Regions from separate parts of the Erythrobacter sp. JB3-1 genome, predicted to be linked through region 1. Evidence: predicted binding sites of a transcription regulator. Region 1 holds the regulator's gene; the other holds the start of a gene.
What was found. The regulator LexA, encoded in region 1, represses DNA repair genes until DNA is damaged. The targets are predictions, from matches to a motif close to GTTCCNCNCTTGTTCT.

Region 1 (7,867 bases):
GAGGCTGAAGAGGTGTTTGGCTGGATCCTGGATGGCGAAGCAAGCGACGAAGAAATTGCGCGTTTTCTGCTCGCAATGACCGAGCGCAGCGAGACTGCGGAAGAAATTGCCGGAGCCGCCCGGGCATTGAGGGCGCGCCTCGTCCCGGTCGCGGGGCCGGACAATGCCATTGATGTATGCGGCACAGGCGGCGATGGTCATCACACGCTAAACGTCTCAACCGCTGTCGGCTTGGTTGTCGCCTCTTGCGGCGTGCCCGTGGCGCGTCACGGCAACCGCGCGATCTCGTCCAAAGCAGGCGTGGCCGATACGTTGGAAGTGCTCGGCCTCGATATGAAGGTCGCGGGCGAAACGGCTGTGAGGACTCTGGGTGAAATCGGTATCTGCTTTCTGTTCGCGCCCAATCACCACCCGGCGATGGGACGCATCCAACCGATCCGCAAGAAACTGGGCCGCAGGACGATTTTCAACCTTATGGGGCCGCTGTCCAATCCCGTCGGCGTCAAGCGCCAGCTGATCGGCATTGCTCGTCCCGGCTACGTCCCGATCTATGGCGATGCGACCGCGCGATTGGGCACAGAACGCACTTTAATCGTGTCCGGCGATGAAGGACTCGATGAATTGAGCCTCGCCGGCGGCAATGAAGTGGCTGACGTGACAGGGAGCGATTTTACCATGAAGCGCGTCGATGCCAGCGCTGCGGGGCTAGACCACGCACCATTGGAAGCGATCCGCGGCGGCGACCCGCAGCACAATGCGAAAGCGCTTGCCGCTCTGCTTGACGGAGAGAAAAGCGCCTATCGCGATACAGTGATGTTCAATACGGCGGCGGCTCTGATCGTCGCGGGCAAGACCGACGATTGGGGCATTGGCGCTGAAATGGCGGCGGAAGCGCTGGACAGCGGCAAGGCGAAACAATTGCTTGCCCGCTGGATCGAATTGGCGAAATAGGCCAGCATCATGAACAAACTTGAAGAAATCTGCGCCACCAAGCGCCGCGAAGTCGATGCGCGCAAGGCTTTGACCTCGCTTGCTGATCTGGAGAGCCGGGCGAGCGAACAAAGCCCGGTGCGCGGGTTTGAATCGGCATTGCGCCAAGCGAGCACATCCGGCTTTGGCTTGATCGCAGAGGTCAAAAAGGCCTCACCCTCCAAAGGGATTATCCGCGAAGATTTCCGCCCGGCGGACCATGCGCGCGATTACGAGGTTGGCGGGGCGACTTGCCTGTCCGTGCTCACCGATAAACCCTATTTTCAGGGTCATGAGGATTTTCTGATTGAGGCGCGCGCCGCCTGCAAACTGCCGGTCCTGCGCAAGGATTTCATGGTTGACCCATGGCAATGCGCCGAGGCTCGCTCGATTGGCGCGGATGCGATCCTGATCATCGTTGCTGCTCTCGAAGACGCTCAGATGCAGGAAATCGAGGCGGCCGCGCGCGAACATAACATGGATGTGCTGGTCGAAGTGCACGATGAGACAGAGATGGAACGTGCGCATTCGCTCAAGTCGCTTTTGGTCGGGGTGAACAATCGCAATCTCAAGACCTTCACCACTGATCTTGCTTCGACCGAGCGGCTTGCTCCGCTCGCTCCTGAAGGCGCGTTGATCGTCGGCGAAAGCGGGATCAACAGCCATGAAGATTGCACTCGGCTCGCGCGGGCGGGTGTGCGTACTTTCCTGGTCGGGGAGAGCCTGATGCGGGCGGATGATGTGGCGGCGGCGACGCGAACCCTGCTGAACGGCTAGGCGGCCCATTGTGCAGGGTCTGTCCTACATTCTTCAAAGCTGGCAGAAGATGGATATGGCTTTTTCGACCAAGTGCAGATCCACCCGCGCCCTCCACCCTTCCACCCGGATTGTACGCCGGAGTGATCATCCTGGTGGAAGGGTGGAGGGTGCGGGCGGAGCGGCTCAATCTTTTCAATCGATAAATTTGATCAATAGCCGCGCTTGTGATCGATTGGTTTTAAACCCCTGTACTGTGTTCCAGGTGTTCCAAGCGTGCTCTACGCACGGTGAAGCGAAGGGAGCAAAGCCATGAGTAAACTCACCCATCTCGGCGAAGACGGCGCGGCCCGCATGGTCGATGTTGGCGGCAAAGCCGCGAGCGAACGCGTCGCCATCGCCTCTGGCCGGATCGCGATGACCGCAGAGACGCTGGCGGCCGTGCGCGATGGCAATGCGCCCAAAGGCGATGTGCTGGGGACCGCGCGGATTGCCGGGATCATGGCGGCCAAGCGGACAGGCGAGTTGATCCCGCTGTGCCATCCGCTCGCGCTGGACGCGGTGGAGCTCGACTTCACCTTCGAAGAGGACGCGATCCGGGCAACCGCCCGCGCTTCGCTGACCGGCAAGACGGGCGTGGAGATGGAGGCGATGGTCGCGGTGTCGAGCGCGCTGCTCACGATCTACGACATGGCCAAGGCGGTCGATAAGGGCATGGTGATCGGCGAGGTACGCCTGATCGAGAAGCGTGGGGGCAAGAGCGGGCATTGGAAGGCCGACCTTTGAGCGCTCTGCTGACCTTGGAAGACGCGCAGGCGCGGCTGCTGGAGCTCGCGCCAGAGATGGCGACATGCGAGCTGCCCGCAGAGGAAGCGCTGGGGCGCTACCTCGCGCAAGACCTCACCGCACGGCGCACTCAGCCACCAGCGGACCTGTCGGCGATGGATGGCTATGCGATTGCTGGTGATGGCCCGTGGGAGCGCGTGGGAGAGAGCCGAGCAGGCACGCCGTTTGCAGGCGCATTGTCCAATGGCGAATGCGTGCGGATATCGACCGGTGCGCATATGCCTGATGGCGCGGACAGCGTGCTGATCCAAGAGAACGCCGATGTGGACGGCGCGTTGGTGAGCGCGAGCGATACGCCGCCGCCGGGAAAGCACGTGCGGATGCGCGGCTTCGACTTTGCGCAAGCCGACACGGTCCTAACCGCTGGCACCCGCATCGGGCCAGGACAACTCGCGCTCGCGCTATCGGCGGGGCACGGTCGGCTCATGGTGGGCGCGGCTCCGCGCGTGGCGGTGCTCGACAGCGGGGACGAGTTAGCCGCCGACCCGGAGCAATGCGGCGCTGACCAGATCCCGGCAAGCAATGGCGCGATGATCGCCAGCATGCTGCGCCCGCTCGGGTGCGATGTCGCGCGCATCGGCCCGGTGCCGGATGATCACGATGCCTTGGCGAGCGCGCTGACCAAGGCGGTGGATGCGGACATACTCATCACCTCCGGCGGTGCATCGGTGGGCGACCATGACTTGATCCAGCCAGCACTAGAGGCATGGGGCGTAAAAATCGCGTTCTGGAAGGTCGCGATCAAACCCGGCAAGCCGCTGATGGTGGCGACGCGGGAACGCGCGGGTGGCACGCGGCAGGTGATCCTAGGTCTGCCCGGCAATCCCGTCTCCAGCTTCGTGACGTGCTTCCTGTTCGCTCTGCCGCTTGTGCGCGCGGCCATGGGGGCCGAGTCTCCCCTTCCCCCGGCTTTGACACTGCCTTTGGCGGAAGACCTGCCCACGATTGGCAAGCGGCGTGAGTTTCTGCGCGCTGTTCACGACGGCCGCACGGTGCGCCGCGTTGGCTCTCAGGACTCCAGCGCGCTAGCGGCATTGGCGGGTGCGAACTGCCTGATCCTGCGGCGCGAAGGCGCCGACGCAGCGAGCGCAGGAGAGCTCGTCACCGCATTAACCCTCGAAAATGGCGGTATTGCGTGAGTTGCCGACTTGACTCGGTGAATGAAGTTTCCTAATTGTTCCTTATTCGTTCACGTTATTGGTGCGCGAAATGGTCCCTCGCCACCCTAACCGGCGCTGGGGCGATCGACCTGTTTTAGGGAGACTATCGTAATGCTGACGGCAAAGCAGCACGAATTGATCCGCTTTATCCAAGAGCGGCTTGAAGAGACGGGAATTTCACCCTCTTTTGAAGAAATGAAGGAAGCGCTCGACCTTAAGAGCAAGTCGGGTGTGCACCGACTGATTTCGGCATTGGAGGAACGCGGCTTCATTCGGCGGCTGCCCAATCGGGCGCGCGCGCTGGAGGTGATCAAGCAGCCTGAGGATGCAACGCCTGCTCCGCGCGCTGCGGCGGCGGTGGCGAATGATGTGGTCTCGCGGGCGACATCCATGCCCAGCGCGAATGACACCAGTCCAGAGCCTGCAAATGACGTGATCGAGGTGCCATTGCATGGCCGGATCGCAGCGGGCGCTCCGATTGAGGCGCTTGAGGGACAAAGCAGCCTTCCCGTACCGGCGGCCTTGCTGGGACCGGGCGAGCATTACGCCCTTGAGGTGTCTGGCGATTCGATGATTGAGGCTGGCATCTTCGACGGTGACTTTGCGCTGGTAAAGCGCACGGACGCCGCGCGAGATGGCGAAATCGTTGTGGCCCTGGTGCGCGGCGAGGAAGCAACCCTCAAATACCTCCACCGCGACAGCGGGACAGTGCGGCTTGATCCGGCCAATGCGTCCTATGATGCGCAGGTCTATCAACCGGGCGAAGTTCAGGTTCAGGGTAAGCTCGCAGGCCTCCTGCGGCGCTACCACTAATTGCGATGTGAATAGGTCGCGCGGGGTGGCTGGCTAATCGTCGGCTTTCCCGCGCCACCATCCATGCTGGCCCTGATTGCTGGCAACACTGGTGATCCGCTCCGATGACAGATCGAGCGCCAGCCCGCCATGCTCTTGTAGAAACCCGCGATCGGCTTTGAGCCATTTGGGTTTGCAAGACCACGGCAGATAACGGTCGGCCACGACGATGTCGGCTCTCGCGCAAGCGGCGGCGAGTGCGCGTTCCTCGATCAGCTCTCGGTTTCGCGCCATCAGTATTGTCCAGTCGCGGCCTCCGCGCTCAATCTGGAGAAGGCAGAACTCGGTAGAACACCGCGCTCCGGGCCATTCCGCCATCGGAATGGGATCAGCAGAAACGCTGGCGAGTTCGAGCAGGTTGTCTCGCGCATAGGAAGAACGCGAATTGCGCAGCGACAACAGCGAGCTATCCATCGTCACACCGACATGGCGCCCATCGCGCCCGATCAGCACATCAGGAATAGGCGTCACCATGAGCATGATCGAAGCCGCCGCAACGGGTGCAAATCCCAGCAACCGCGCGCGGCCATTCCATAAGGCAAGCCATAGTGAGCCAATAACGAACAGCGCGATAGTGAGCCTGCCCATCTGCGGCATCAGTTTGACCGAACCGGGCTGGCTCGACGTCCAATGTGCAATCGCAAGCAACAGCTCAAGCGAGCGTTCCACCAGCCACCAGGCGGGCGCGCCAAGGCCGATCAGATCAAGGAACAACGCAAAGGCAATGAGTGGCATTGAGATGAAGGTGACCAGCGGGATCGCGATGACATTGGCAAAAGCGCCGTAGACCCCTGCCCTGTGGAAATGGAATAGAACAATCGGCATCAGCGCGATCTCGATCACCAGACCGGTAATGAACAGCATGATCACCCGTCTGCCGACATGCCGCAGCCATGTCTCCTCCCGCGCAGCGAGGAACGCGCGCACCGGTCCAGAGCTCGACAGCGCCACAATCGCAATCACGGCAGAAAAGCTCATCTGAAAGCTCGGCCCCACCACCGATTCCGGCCACAGCAGCATGACGAATATCGCCGCCATCGCCACCATTCTGAGCGACAATGCATCGCGGCCCATGGCGAGCGCTATCAGCACCAGCATTGCCGCGACGCAGCTGCGCACAGTCGGAACCTCCGCCCCCGTCAGCAGCGTGTATCCAACGCCCGCAAGCGCCCCTGCCCCCGCGGCCAAGATCGGCAGGCGCACACGCAGCGCCACCGCCGGAAAGAGAGCCAACAACTTCAACGTCACCAAATAGGCCGCAGCGATGACGGCGCTGACATGCAGCCCGCTGATCGAGAGCAAGTGGGTTAGTCCCGCATCGCGCATCGCGATTTCGTCGGCCTCTGCAATCCCGCCACGGTCGCCGCTCGCAAAAGCTGCCGCGATTGTGCCTGCTGAGCCGTCCACCCGCTCGCGCACATGGGCCGAGAGCACGCGCTGAACCTTTGGAATGGCGCCGGTGTCACGCCCACCCTCCATCAGCTCGATCTCGCCAACCAAGCTGCCGGTTGCGGCTAAACCCTGGAACCAGGCGGCGCGGGCAAAGTCGTATGAGCCTGGCAGCATCGGCGAGGCTGGCGGCATCAAGCGCGCGCGCAGGCGCACCACCGATCCCTCGCTCAAGCCGTCCACGACCTTATCCTGTGGTACATTCACACGGATCTTGCGGCTTTCGCCATTCTCAGCGTCCCGCATGGCCAGGACCAATCGGATCCGCTCGCGCGCGGGCTGATCTTCGCGTTCGAGAACAAAGCCTTGAACCCGCTCAACAATCGGGCGCTCAATGGGCTCTGCCCCCACCAGTTCTGAGCGCATCCAAATGGTCGCAATCCCGGCGGCGAACACCAGCCCGACGGCGATTATTGTCTGCCTGAGCAAGACGCGGTCCTCGACCCCGCGCCAAATTGCGGCGCCCGCGATGGCTAGCAGCAGGCCTACCCCGATCCCCGCCGCCCATTGCAGCGGCGAGCTAAGCGCGAACCATGATAGAATACCGCCTGCGAACAGCACAGCGATCCACGGTGCGCGGTCGAAACCCGCCCCAGCTAAAAAACCTTCAATTTTGGAGGCTAGGCCCGGGCCAATACTGGACCCGATACTGGACAAAGCCGGGGCCTTGCGCCAATGGCGCTGCACTGCAACATCACTGGCATTGGGGCTTTCACCAGCCCCGCCGCCAATCGGCACATTTGGCGCCCCCTCTTGGCCCATGAGCAACTTGAAAAGGAATTCACAGGCTATGGCAAGCGAAAGCGCAAAAGCGATTGTCACCCGCTTTGCCCCCTCGCCCACAGGCTTTTTGCATATTGGCGGCGCGCGCACGGCCTTGTTCAACTGGCTTTATGCCCGTCATCACGGCGGCAAGGCTCTGCTGCGCATTGAGGATACCGACCGTAAGCGGTCCACTCAGGAGGCGATTGATGCGATAATCGACGGGCTTGATTGGCTTGGCCTCGATTATGACGACGCGCCGGTATTCCAATCTAAGCGAGCGGATCGCCATGCAGAAGTGGCGCATAAGCTGCTGGATGCAGGGCACGCCTATAAGTGCTTTGCTACGCCGGAAGAGCTTGAAGCCATGCGCGCGGAGCAACGCGAGAAAAAGCTGCCCATGCGCTATGACGGGCGCTGGCGCGACCGCGATCCATCCGAAGCACCAGAAGGCGCGCCTTATGTCGTTCGGCTCAAAACCCCGCAATCGGGCGAGGCGACCATCGCCGACGAAGTGCAAGGCTCCGTTTCGGTCAAGAACGAAGAGCTCGATGATTACATCATCCTGCGCGCTGATGGAACGCCGACCTATATGCTGGCCGTTGTCGTTGATGATCACGACATGGGCGTGACCCATGTGATCCGCGGTGATGACCACCTCAACAATGCCTTTCGCCAGCTGCCGATCTATCATGCGATGGATAAAGTTGAGGGCGATTGGCCTGAGCCGACATATGCCCACATTCCTCTGATCCATGGGGCGGACGGAGCAAAATTGTCGAAGCGTCACGGGGCGCTTGGCGTAGAGGCCTACCGCGATGAGATGGGCATACTGTCCGACGCTTTGTTCAACTACCTGCTCCGCCTTGGCTGGGCGCATGGCGACCGTGAAGAGATTACCCGCGCAGAAGCAATTGAGCTGTTTGATCTGTCAGGGGTTGGCAAAGGCCCGTCCCGTTTTGATCTGAAGAAGCTGGAAAGCCTCAACGGGCACTACATTCGCGAGGCCGATGACGCGATGTTGGCGAAACTCGCCATGGGCCGGATCGAAAGCAACGCGAATCTAGAGCTTT
Region 2 (7,867 bases), 380 kb from region 1:
GCGCCCCAAGTAAAGCCGCCGCCCATCGCCTCCAACATGACCAGGTCACCATCCTTAACCCGGCCATCGCGGCGCGCAGCATCCAGCGCGAGCGGAACCGAAGCAGCGGACGTATTCGCATGCTGATCGACCGTCACCACGATTTTTTCAGCCGGCAAACCAAGCTTACGCGCGGTCGCATCAAGGATCCGAGCGTTGGCCTGATGCGGGACCACCCAATCAATATCATCGGTGGAAATACCAGCATCTTCAATGACTTCATGCAGAACACTGGCGAGATTGACGACAGCGTGGCGGAACACTTCGCGGCCCTTCATGCGCAAATGCCCAACCGTCTGTGTCGTTGACGGCCCGCCATCCACATACAGCAGATCGTGTTGTGCGCCGTCGGCATGCAAGCGGGTGGAAATGATGCCAGCCGCGTCAGCGCTGTCGCTGGAGCTTGCGTCATCGCGCTCGATCACGATTGCTCCCGCACCATCACCAAACAGTACGCAAGTGGTGCGATCTTCCCAATCAAGAATGCGGCTGAATGTTTCCGCGCCGATCACCAAAGCGCGCTTTGCCATGCCCGATTGGAGCATCGAATCGGCAGTCGCGAGCGCATAGAGAAAGCCGGAGCAAACCGCCGCGACATCAAAGGCGATGCAGCCATTGCAGCCCAGCGCATTCTGAACCTTGGTCGCGGTTGCAGGAAATGTGTTGTCCGGTGTGGCGGTGGCCAGAACGATCAGATCGATCTCACTTGCCGCTATGCCCGCGTCATCCAGCGCGGTGCGCGCGGCTGCAGTTGCCAGCGTTGCAGTCGTCTCGCCGTCTGACGCGATGTAGCGCTGGCGAATGCCGGTGCGCTCTACAATCCATTCGTCGCTGGTGTCGACACGCTCGGCGAGCTCTGCATTGGTGACCACGGTAGCCGGCAATGCCGACCCCGTGCCGCGTAGGCGGGAACGCGTCACGCAGGGGCCTCACTATCGGGCTTTTCCGCCTTCACGGTGCCATTCCCATTTTCTTTGAGTGCATCTTCGCCAAGCTCAGCCAGCCCTTGCGAAATCCGCTGTGTCAGGTTGTTCTTCAGCAGGCTGGCGGTCACAGCGACGGCATTGGCAACGCCCGCTGCGTTCGCGCTGCCATGGCTCTTCACCACAACGCCATTCAGGCCCAGAAATACCGCGCCATTATGATTGTTCGGGTCGAGATGATGCCTCAGCAGCTCCGTTGCAGGTCGTGAGACCAGAAAGCCGATCTTGGATCGCAGTGAGCTGGTGAAGGCATTGCGCAGCAGGTCAGTAACGAAGCGCGCCGAGCCCTCGATCGCTTTCAACGCGATATTGCCGGAGAAACCGTCGGTCACAACCACATGGGTTTCGCCGCGATTGATCTTGTCGGATTCGACAAACCCATCAAATTGCAGCGCCAGCCCGCCATCGCTGGCTTCGCTCGCTTCTTGCAAACGAGCGGCCGCGTCGCGCAGAGCGTCTGTGCCTTTGATTTCTTCGGTGCCGATATTGAGCAGGCGGACCTTCGGACGTTCAAAGCCATTGACGATCCGCGAATAAGCCGCGCCCATAACCGCATATTGCACCAGATTACGAGCATTCGCCTCGGTATTTGCGCCAAGATCGAGCATCACGACATCGTGTTCTTCAAGTGTGGGAAGCAAAGCTGCCAAGGCAGGCCGTCCAATGCCTGGCATGGTCCGCAGGGCGATTTTACTCATCGCCATCAATGCCCCGGTGTTGCCCGCGCTGACCGCGGCGCCGGCATCGCCGACTTTCACCGCGTTGACGGCCAGCCCCATGCTTGTGGTCTTTGCGCGGCGGATGGCACGGCTTGGCAATTCATCGCCGCCGATGACATCATCGCAATGCAGGATCTCAGAAGCACTGCGCAGGGCAGGATGCGCCTCGAGCGCGGATTCGATCCGCGCCTGGTCGCCTACCAACAGAAATTGAAAGCCTTCATGACGGCGGCGCGCCAGCGCAGCGCCTTCAACCATTACGCGCACGCCTTCATCACCGCCCATCGCATCAATAGCGATACGCGACAGGCTCATGGCTGGTTCTCCGTCAAAGTCACTGCCGCCTAAACGACTGCGACAACCTCACGCCCGTTGTAGAACCCGCAGTGCGGGCACAGATTGTGAGGGCGTTTCAGCTCGCCACAATTGTTGCATTCGTGAAACGCTTCTACTTTCAGCGAATCGTGTGCGCGGCGATTGCCGCGGCGATGTGGGGATACTTTTCTCTTAGGGACAGCCATTCCGGCACCTGTTTCTCAAATAAACTGTGTCTTTGCGCAGTGTTACGCATCAATATGATGATCCCTTAGGGTAGGCCATCGTGCCGCACAAGTTTTCCCTCGTACGAAAATCCAAGCCAATACCGCCGGGCAAGCCGCGCGCTATAGCGCAAAAATCGCACGTTGCAAGCCGCTCTTGACCCGCCTAGCACCCGAATAACACGTTTTGAGGGAACTATTTATGATTACGCTTCCTGTGACTTTGGCCGCCGCGGCGGCAGCTGCGATCTTGAACATTTGGCTGTCGATCCGGATTGGGCAAGTGCGAAACGCAACGCAGGTTTTTGTTGGCGATGGCGGAAATGAACAAGTCCAGCGTCGGATGCGGGCACAATTGAACTTTGTTGAGAACACGGCCTTTGTGCTGATCCTGGTCGCCGCGATTGAACTTTCCGGCAGAGGCGGAACATGGCTCGCCTATGTCGCGGGCATTTATATGCTCGGCCGCGTGGCGCACGGGTTTGGCATGGACGGCGGTAGCCTCAGCAAGGGCCGGTTTATCGGTACGATCATCACGCTGCTTACACAGCCGGGTTTGGCAGTCGCCGCGACGCTTGTTGTGCTTCGGGTGATTTAGAGCCCGCCTGTATTAAGACAGGACGTAATCGCTCACAAACTGGTTCGTTTTGCGTTCCTGACCAAAGGTGCTGGTCGGGCCGTGCCCGGGAATGAACATCACATCCTCGCCCAAGGGCCAAAGGCGCTGTGTGATCGCATTGATGAGGTCCTGATGGTTGCCGCGCGGGAAGTCGGTCCGCCCGATTGAGCCCTGGAACAGCACATCGCCGACGACCGCAAACCGGCTTGGCTCGTGGAAAAACACCACATGGCCAGGGGTGTGGCCAGGGCAATGGATCACATCCAATGTCAACTCGCCCACGGTGACGGTATCGCCATGCTCCAGCCAGCGATCCGGCTCAAAGCTCTTGGCCTCCATGCCATAGCGCGCGCCGTCATTGTCGAGCTGCTCGATCCAGAACAGGTCATCTTTATGCGGCCCTTCGATTGGCAGGCCCAGTTCCTCAGCCAGCATCCCGGCCTGGCCGCAATGGTCGAGATGGCCGTGAGTGATCAGGATTTTCTCCAGCGTCACGCCGGCCTTCGCCACGCCATCTTTCAGCTTGTGCAGATCGCCGCCCGGATCAATCAACGCCGCGCGCATCGTCTTCGTGCACCAGATCAGCGAGCAGTTCTGCTGGAGCGGCGTCACCGGAATAATCGCGGCTTTCATCGGGGGAGTTTTGGGTTGTTCGGTCATGGCTGAAGATGTGGCTTATGATCGCAATTAAAACAAGCGCTCAGAAAGTTCGAGAACACTAAGGATCAGAGCGACCACAGGCACAGCAAGCCAAGCGCAAAACATACTGACGATCAGCGTCCAACCAATAGCCTCATCGCGACTCACGCCCCGGCCAGCACCAAGGATGCTCAATAACGCCAGCACCCAAACTACGAACGCCAATGCAATCTGCAACCAACTTGCACCAAGGACTAATCTAGAGATTAGAATGGCTGGCATGGTGACAATGGCAGCAAGCACAAAACCATCGCGTATATTGCGTCAGGGATTTTTCAGTTGCTTCAAATCCGCCCCCTTTCCAAACCACGCGGCCGATAATCTCACATTCCTCTGCCGCCACATCAATCGGCGGGTAGGCGAGATTTTGCGAGATCAACGCCAGCCGACCCGGCCCAGCACTAGCCACGCGCTTCACCATCAGATTGTCGCCCAGCCGCACGACATGCACGCCGTCTCTGAAAGGACGCTCAGCGCGGTCGACCAGGATTTCGTCACCATCATGCAGCAGCGGCTCCATCGAATCGCCCGTTACAGTAATCGCGGATAGCTTGGCCCCCTCAAGCCCTTGCTCGGTGAGCCAGCGGCGTGAGAATTGGAACGCATCATAGGGTTCTTCTGAATCGGGCAACGTACCCGGTCCAGCAGAGGCCCCAATATCAAGCCGCGGCACATCGACCCACGCTTTCGCGCTCGTGCCCCTGTCCAATTGCCCCGCCGCAGACGTTGTGTAGGATTTTTCCTTCGAACCACCAGGCAAAGCACCCAGTTCCGTCTCAGCAATGCCAAAGAATCGCGCCAGAACGCGGCGGTCATTTTCCTCAAGCTTCCTAGGCGAGCCTTTCGTGATGAATTGCTGCAGATAACTCGCGTTGCGCCCCAGCATTTTCGACAGATTCGCAAGGCTCGCGCCCCGCTCCTTTGACAAGTCCTGCAGGCGCTGACGCGGGTCGGATGAATTGTTTTTATCTGAGTTCCTCATTTTTCCTTCCTACATGCAAGATTTTTCCTAGACAAGTAGGAAATTGAATGGAACATTTAATGAACATTGAGCGATTCGAAGCAGGATGATTCGCTCTTTTGGTGTCAGATGAAGGGGAAATCATATGCTGATCAGAGTGATCGAAAAGTTCCTGAGGGACCACGATATGCCAGCCACAAAATTCGGACGGTTGGCTGCGCATGACCCGCGCTTTGTGCTTGATTTGCGGATGGGCCGCACACCGCGCGCCGCCACCGAAGCTCGCACGCGCCAGTGGATGTCGGACTATGTCGGCGCGGCCACCGAGGGCGCAAACGCTCCGGCGGAATTTAAGGCAACACCCGGCAGTTTTCGTCCCAGCAGCGGCCTAGCCCCAAGCTATAGCGCCGGAAAGTTCGGCATGAAACTCGCTCAAAACCTCGGTCAGGATATCGCCCATGCTTATTGAAACCAAATCCGCCGACAGCGGCCAGATCGATGTTCCAGCGGATATGATCGACACGCCGCCAGCCACGCAGAGTGCGCAGGCCGTACGGCGAGCGCGGCGTTACCGCCCCCGGCGCACAACCAGCGACCGGGTGCGCGAGGCGTTGCTCAAACTCGCAGGTGGGCGCGGCAACCTGCTCACGCACGAAGAAAAGCCCTGGGCATCGATCACCTTTTCCGGCTCACGCCACGAATTGGTGCTCGAATTTGACGGGATCGCCGCCTGCAAGGTCGGGGAAGAATTTATCGCCGCGCTGCCCGAGCATGAGTTTTCCATACCCAGCCAGCTTGTCGCCGATGCAACGATCTCGAGCGTTGAGAGCAATTACACGCCGGAGCCGCAAATGCAGGTGACGGCGGTGCTGTTTTATTGCTCGAGGACAGCCGACGGGCCGTCAGGCCCGAAGGGCGCCCGCCCGCCCGCAGGCGCACCGTAGCGAAGCGGAGGAGCTGCGCCGAGGACGCTGGCCCGGATGGGCCTGCGCAGTTCAATTAATTCCGCCTTACCACAAGGTTCCGGATTTCGCTCATATCTTCCATGGCAAACCGGATGCCTTCGCGGCCCAGACCTGAATCTTTCACCCCGCCATAGGGCATGTTGTCGACACGGTAGCTCGGCACGTCATTGATGACGACACCGCCGACATCAAGCTCGTCCCAGGCGTCGTACATCTTGAACAGGTCGCGGGTGAAGATGCCCGCTTGCAGGCCAAATTTGGAGCGATTCACTTCGTCCAGTGCAGCATCAAAGTCGGTGAATTTCTGAAGGATCGCGAGCGGGCCGAAAGCCTCTTCATTGATGGCCGCCGCATCGGGATGGACATTTTCGAGCAGCGTCGCCTCGAGCATATTGCCGTTCGACAATCCGCCACCGGTCAGCAAATCCGCCCCGCCCTCGACCGCATCGTCGATCCAGCCCTTAAGGCGCGTCGCCTCACCTTCTGAGATCATGGGGCCGATAAACGTGTCACGGTCTTTCGGGTCGCCCGCGATCAGCGTCTTGGTTTTTGCGACCAGCATATCCTTGAAGCGGTCATAGATATCGGCGTGGATGATAATCCGCTGCACGCCGATGCAGCTTTGCCCGGATTGGTAAAACGCGCCAAAAATGATCCGCTCCAGCGCATCATCCAGATCAGCGTCATGATCGACAATGACGGCGGCATTCCCGCCGAGCTCCAGGATAACCGGCTTCTTGCCAGCCTTTGCTTTAAGATCCCAGCCGACGCCCGGCGAACCGGTAAAGCTGAGCAGTTTCAATCGCCCATCAGTGGTGAACAGATCCGCGCCATCGCGGCTCGCCGGCAGGATCGAAAACGCCCCTTCAGGCAGCACATCGCATTCGGCCAAAACCTCGCCCATGATGATTGCGCCAAGCGGCGTCTTGCTCGCGGGCTTCATCACGAATGGACAGCCCATGGCGATGGCGGGCGCAATTTTGTGCGCAGCGAGATTGAGCGGAAAGTTGAACGGGGAAATAAAGCTGCAAGGCCCAATCGGCACGCGTTTCCACATCGCCTGATAGCCTTTAGCACGCGCCGATATATCGAGCGGCATAACCTCGCCATAATTTCGCACAGCCTCCTCGCCTGCGATGCGAAAGGTATCGATCAGGCGGGTGACCTCGCCCTCCGCATCATTGATCGGCTTTCCCGCCTCGACGCACAGCGAATAGGCAAGCTCGTCAAACCGCTCCTTGAACCGCGCAACGCAGTGCATCAGCACGTCTTGCTTCTCATAACTGGCGAGCTTCGCCATTGGCGCGGCCGCGCGCACGGTGCCTGCAATCGCCTCATCAATCACCTCAGGGGTGGCGAGCGCGGTGCGGAAGGCGACCTCGCCTGTGTATTTGTCGGTCACCGCCAGATCGGTATTGGGCTGCGCAGCCTTATTGTTGAGATAGAGCGGATAGGTGTCTTTAAGCTTTGGCATGGGGATATCCTGATTGGGGGCTTCGGCTCAGAGCTTCGCGCTCAATTCCTTGATCTCATGGTTCAAAATGTGATCATTTTCGCTGTAGTCGACTGGGCAATCGATCAGATGGACGCCCGGCGTATCGCGCGTGTGGGCAAGCAGATCAGTCAAATGCTCGCTGCTGATCACGCGATGACCATGCGCGCCGTAGCTTTCGGCATATTTCACAAAGTCGGGATTGCCATAGGTCAGGCCGTAATCCTTAAAACCCATATTCGCCTGCTTCCAGCGGATCATCCCATAGGCATCATCGCGCAGGATCAGCACAGTCATATTGAGGCCCAGCCGAACCGCTGTTTCCATCTCCTGACTGTTCATCATAAAGCCGCCATCGCCGCAGATCGCCATTACCTTGCGATCCGGATATAGCATCGCACTCATCATCGCTGACGGCAGGCCAGCCCCCATGGTCGCCAGCGCATTGTCGAGCAAGACCGTGTTCGGCAGATACGCGGTGTAATTGCGTGCAAACCACAGTTTATAGACCCCATTATCGAGGCAAATGATGCCATCATTGGGCATGCTATCGCGCACTTGGCGCACCAGATGCGGCGGGAAGATGGGGAAGCGATTATCCGCCTCTAGCGGCTTGGAATGGGCGACCTCTGCCCCGCGATATTCCAGCATGCGTTCGCACAAACAACCATCGCGTTTGGTCGCGCCCTCTTTGATTTGCCAGATCGCATTGGCAATATCGCCGATCACTTCGATCTGAGGGAAATAGACCGGGTCGACCTCTGCGGTCTTGGTTGAGACATGGATCACGGCCGCGCTGCTGTCGGTCATGAAGAACGGCGGCTTTTCGATCACATCATGGCCGACATTGA

Region 2: AC0V6M_RS10460 (S24 family peptidase) is a predicted target of LexA. The motif match lies at 4,619-4,634, and genes of this name have one in related genera.

Annotation. Positions count from the first base shown of each region.
Region 1 is NZ_CP200289.1:2,589,835-2,597,701, forward strand. It holds gene trpD (anthranilate phosphoribosyltransferase) at 1-951, shown strand, start outside; gene trpC (indole-3-glycerol phosphate synthase TrpC) at 961-1,746, shown strand; gene moaC (cyclic pyranopterin monophosphate synthase MoaC) at 2,038-2,511, shown strand; gene AC0V6M_RS12340 (molybdopterin molybdotransferase MoeA) at 2,508-3,710, shown strand; gene lexA (transcriptional repressor LexA) at 3,843-4,544, shown strand; gene AC0V6M_RS12350 (ComEC/Rec2 family competence protein) at 4,578-6,794, opposite strand; gene gltX (glutamate--tRNA ligase) at 6,823-7,867, shown strand, end outside.
Region 2 is NZ_CP200289.1:2,213,509-2,221,375, reverse strand. It holds gene AC0V6M_RS10485 (beta-ketoacyl-ACP synthase III) at 1-959, opposite strand, end outside; gene plsX (phosphate acyltransferase PlsX) at 956-2,056, opposite strand; gene rpmF (50S ribosomal protein L32) at 2,086-2,262, opposite strand; gene AC0V6M_RS10470 (MAPEG family protein) at 2,483-2,878, shown strand; gene AC0V6M_RS10465 (MBL fold metallo-hydrolase) at 2,891-3,532, opposite strand; gene AC0V6M_RS10460 (S24 family peptidase) at 3,798-4,580, opposite strand; gene AC0V6M_RS10455 (hypothetical protein) at 4,747-5,028, shown strand; gene AC0V6M_RS10450 (hypothetical protein) at 5,018-5,503, shown strand; gene AC0V6M_RS10445 (aldehyde dehydrogenase family protein) at 5,559-6,998, opposite strand; gene AC0V6M_RS10440 (acetolactate synthase large subunit) at 7,026-7,867, opposite strand, start outside.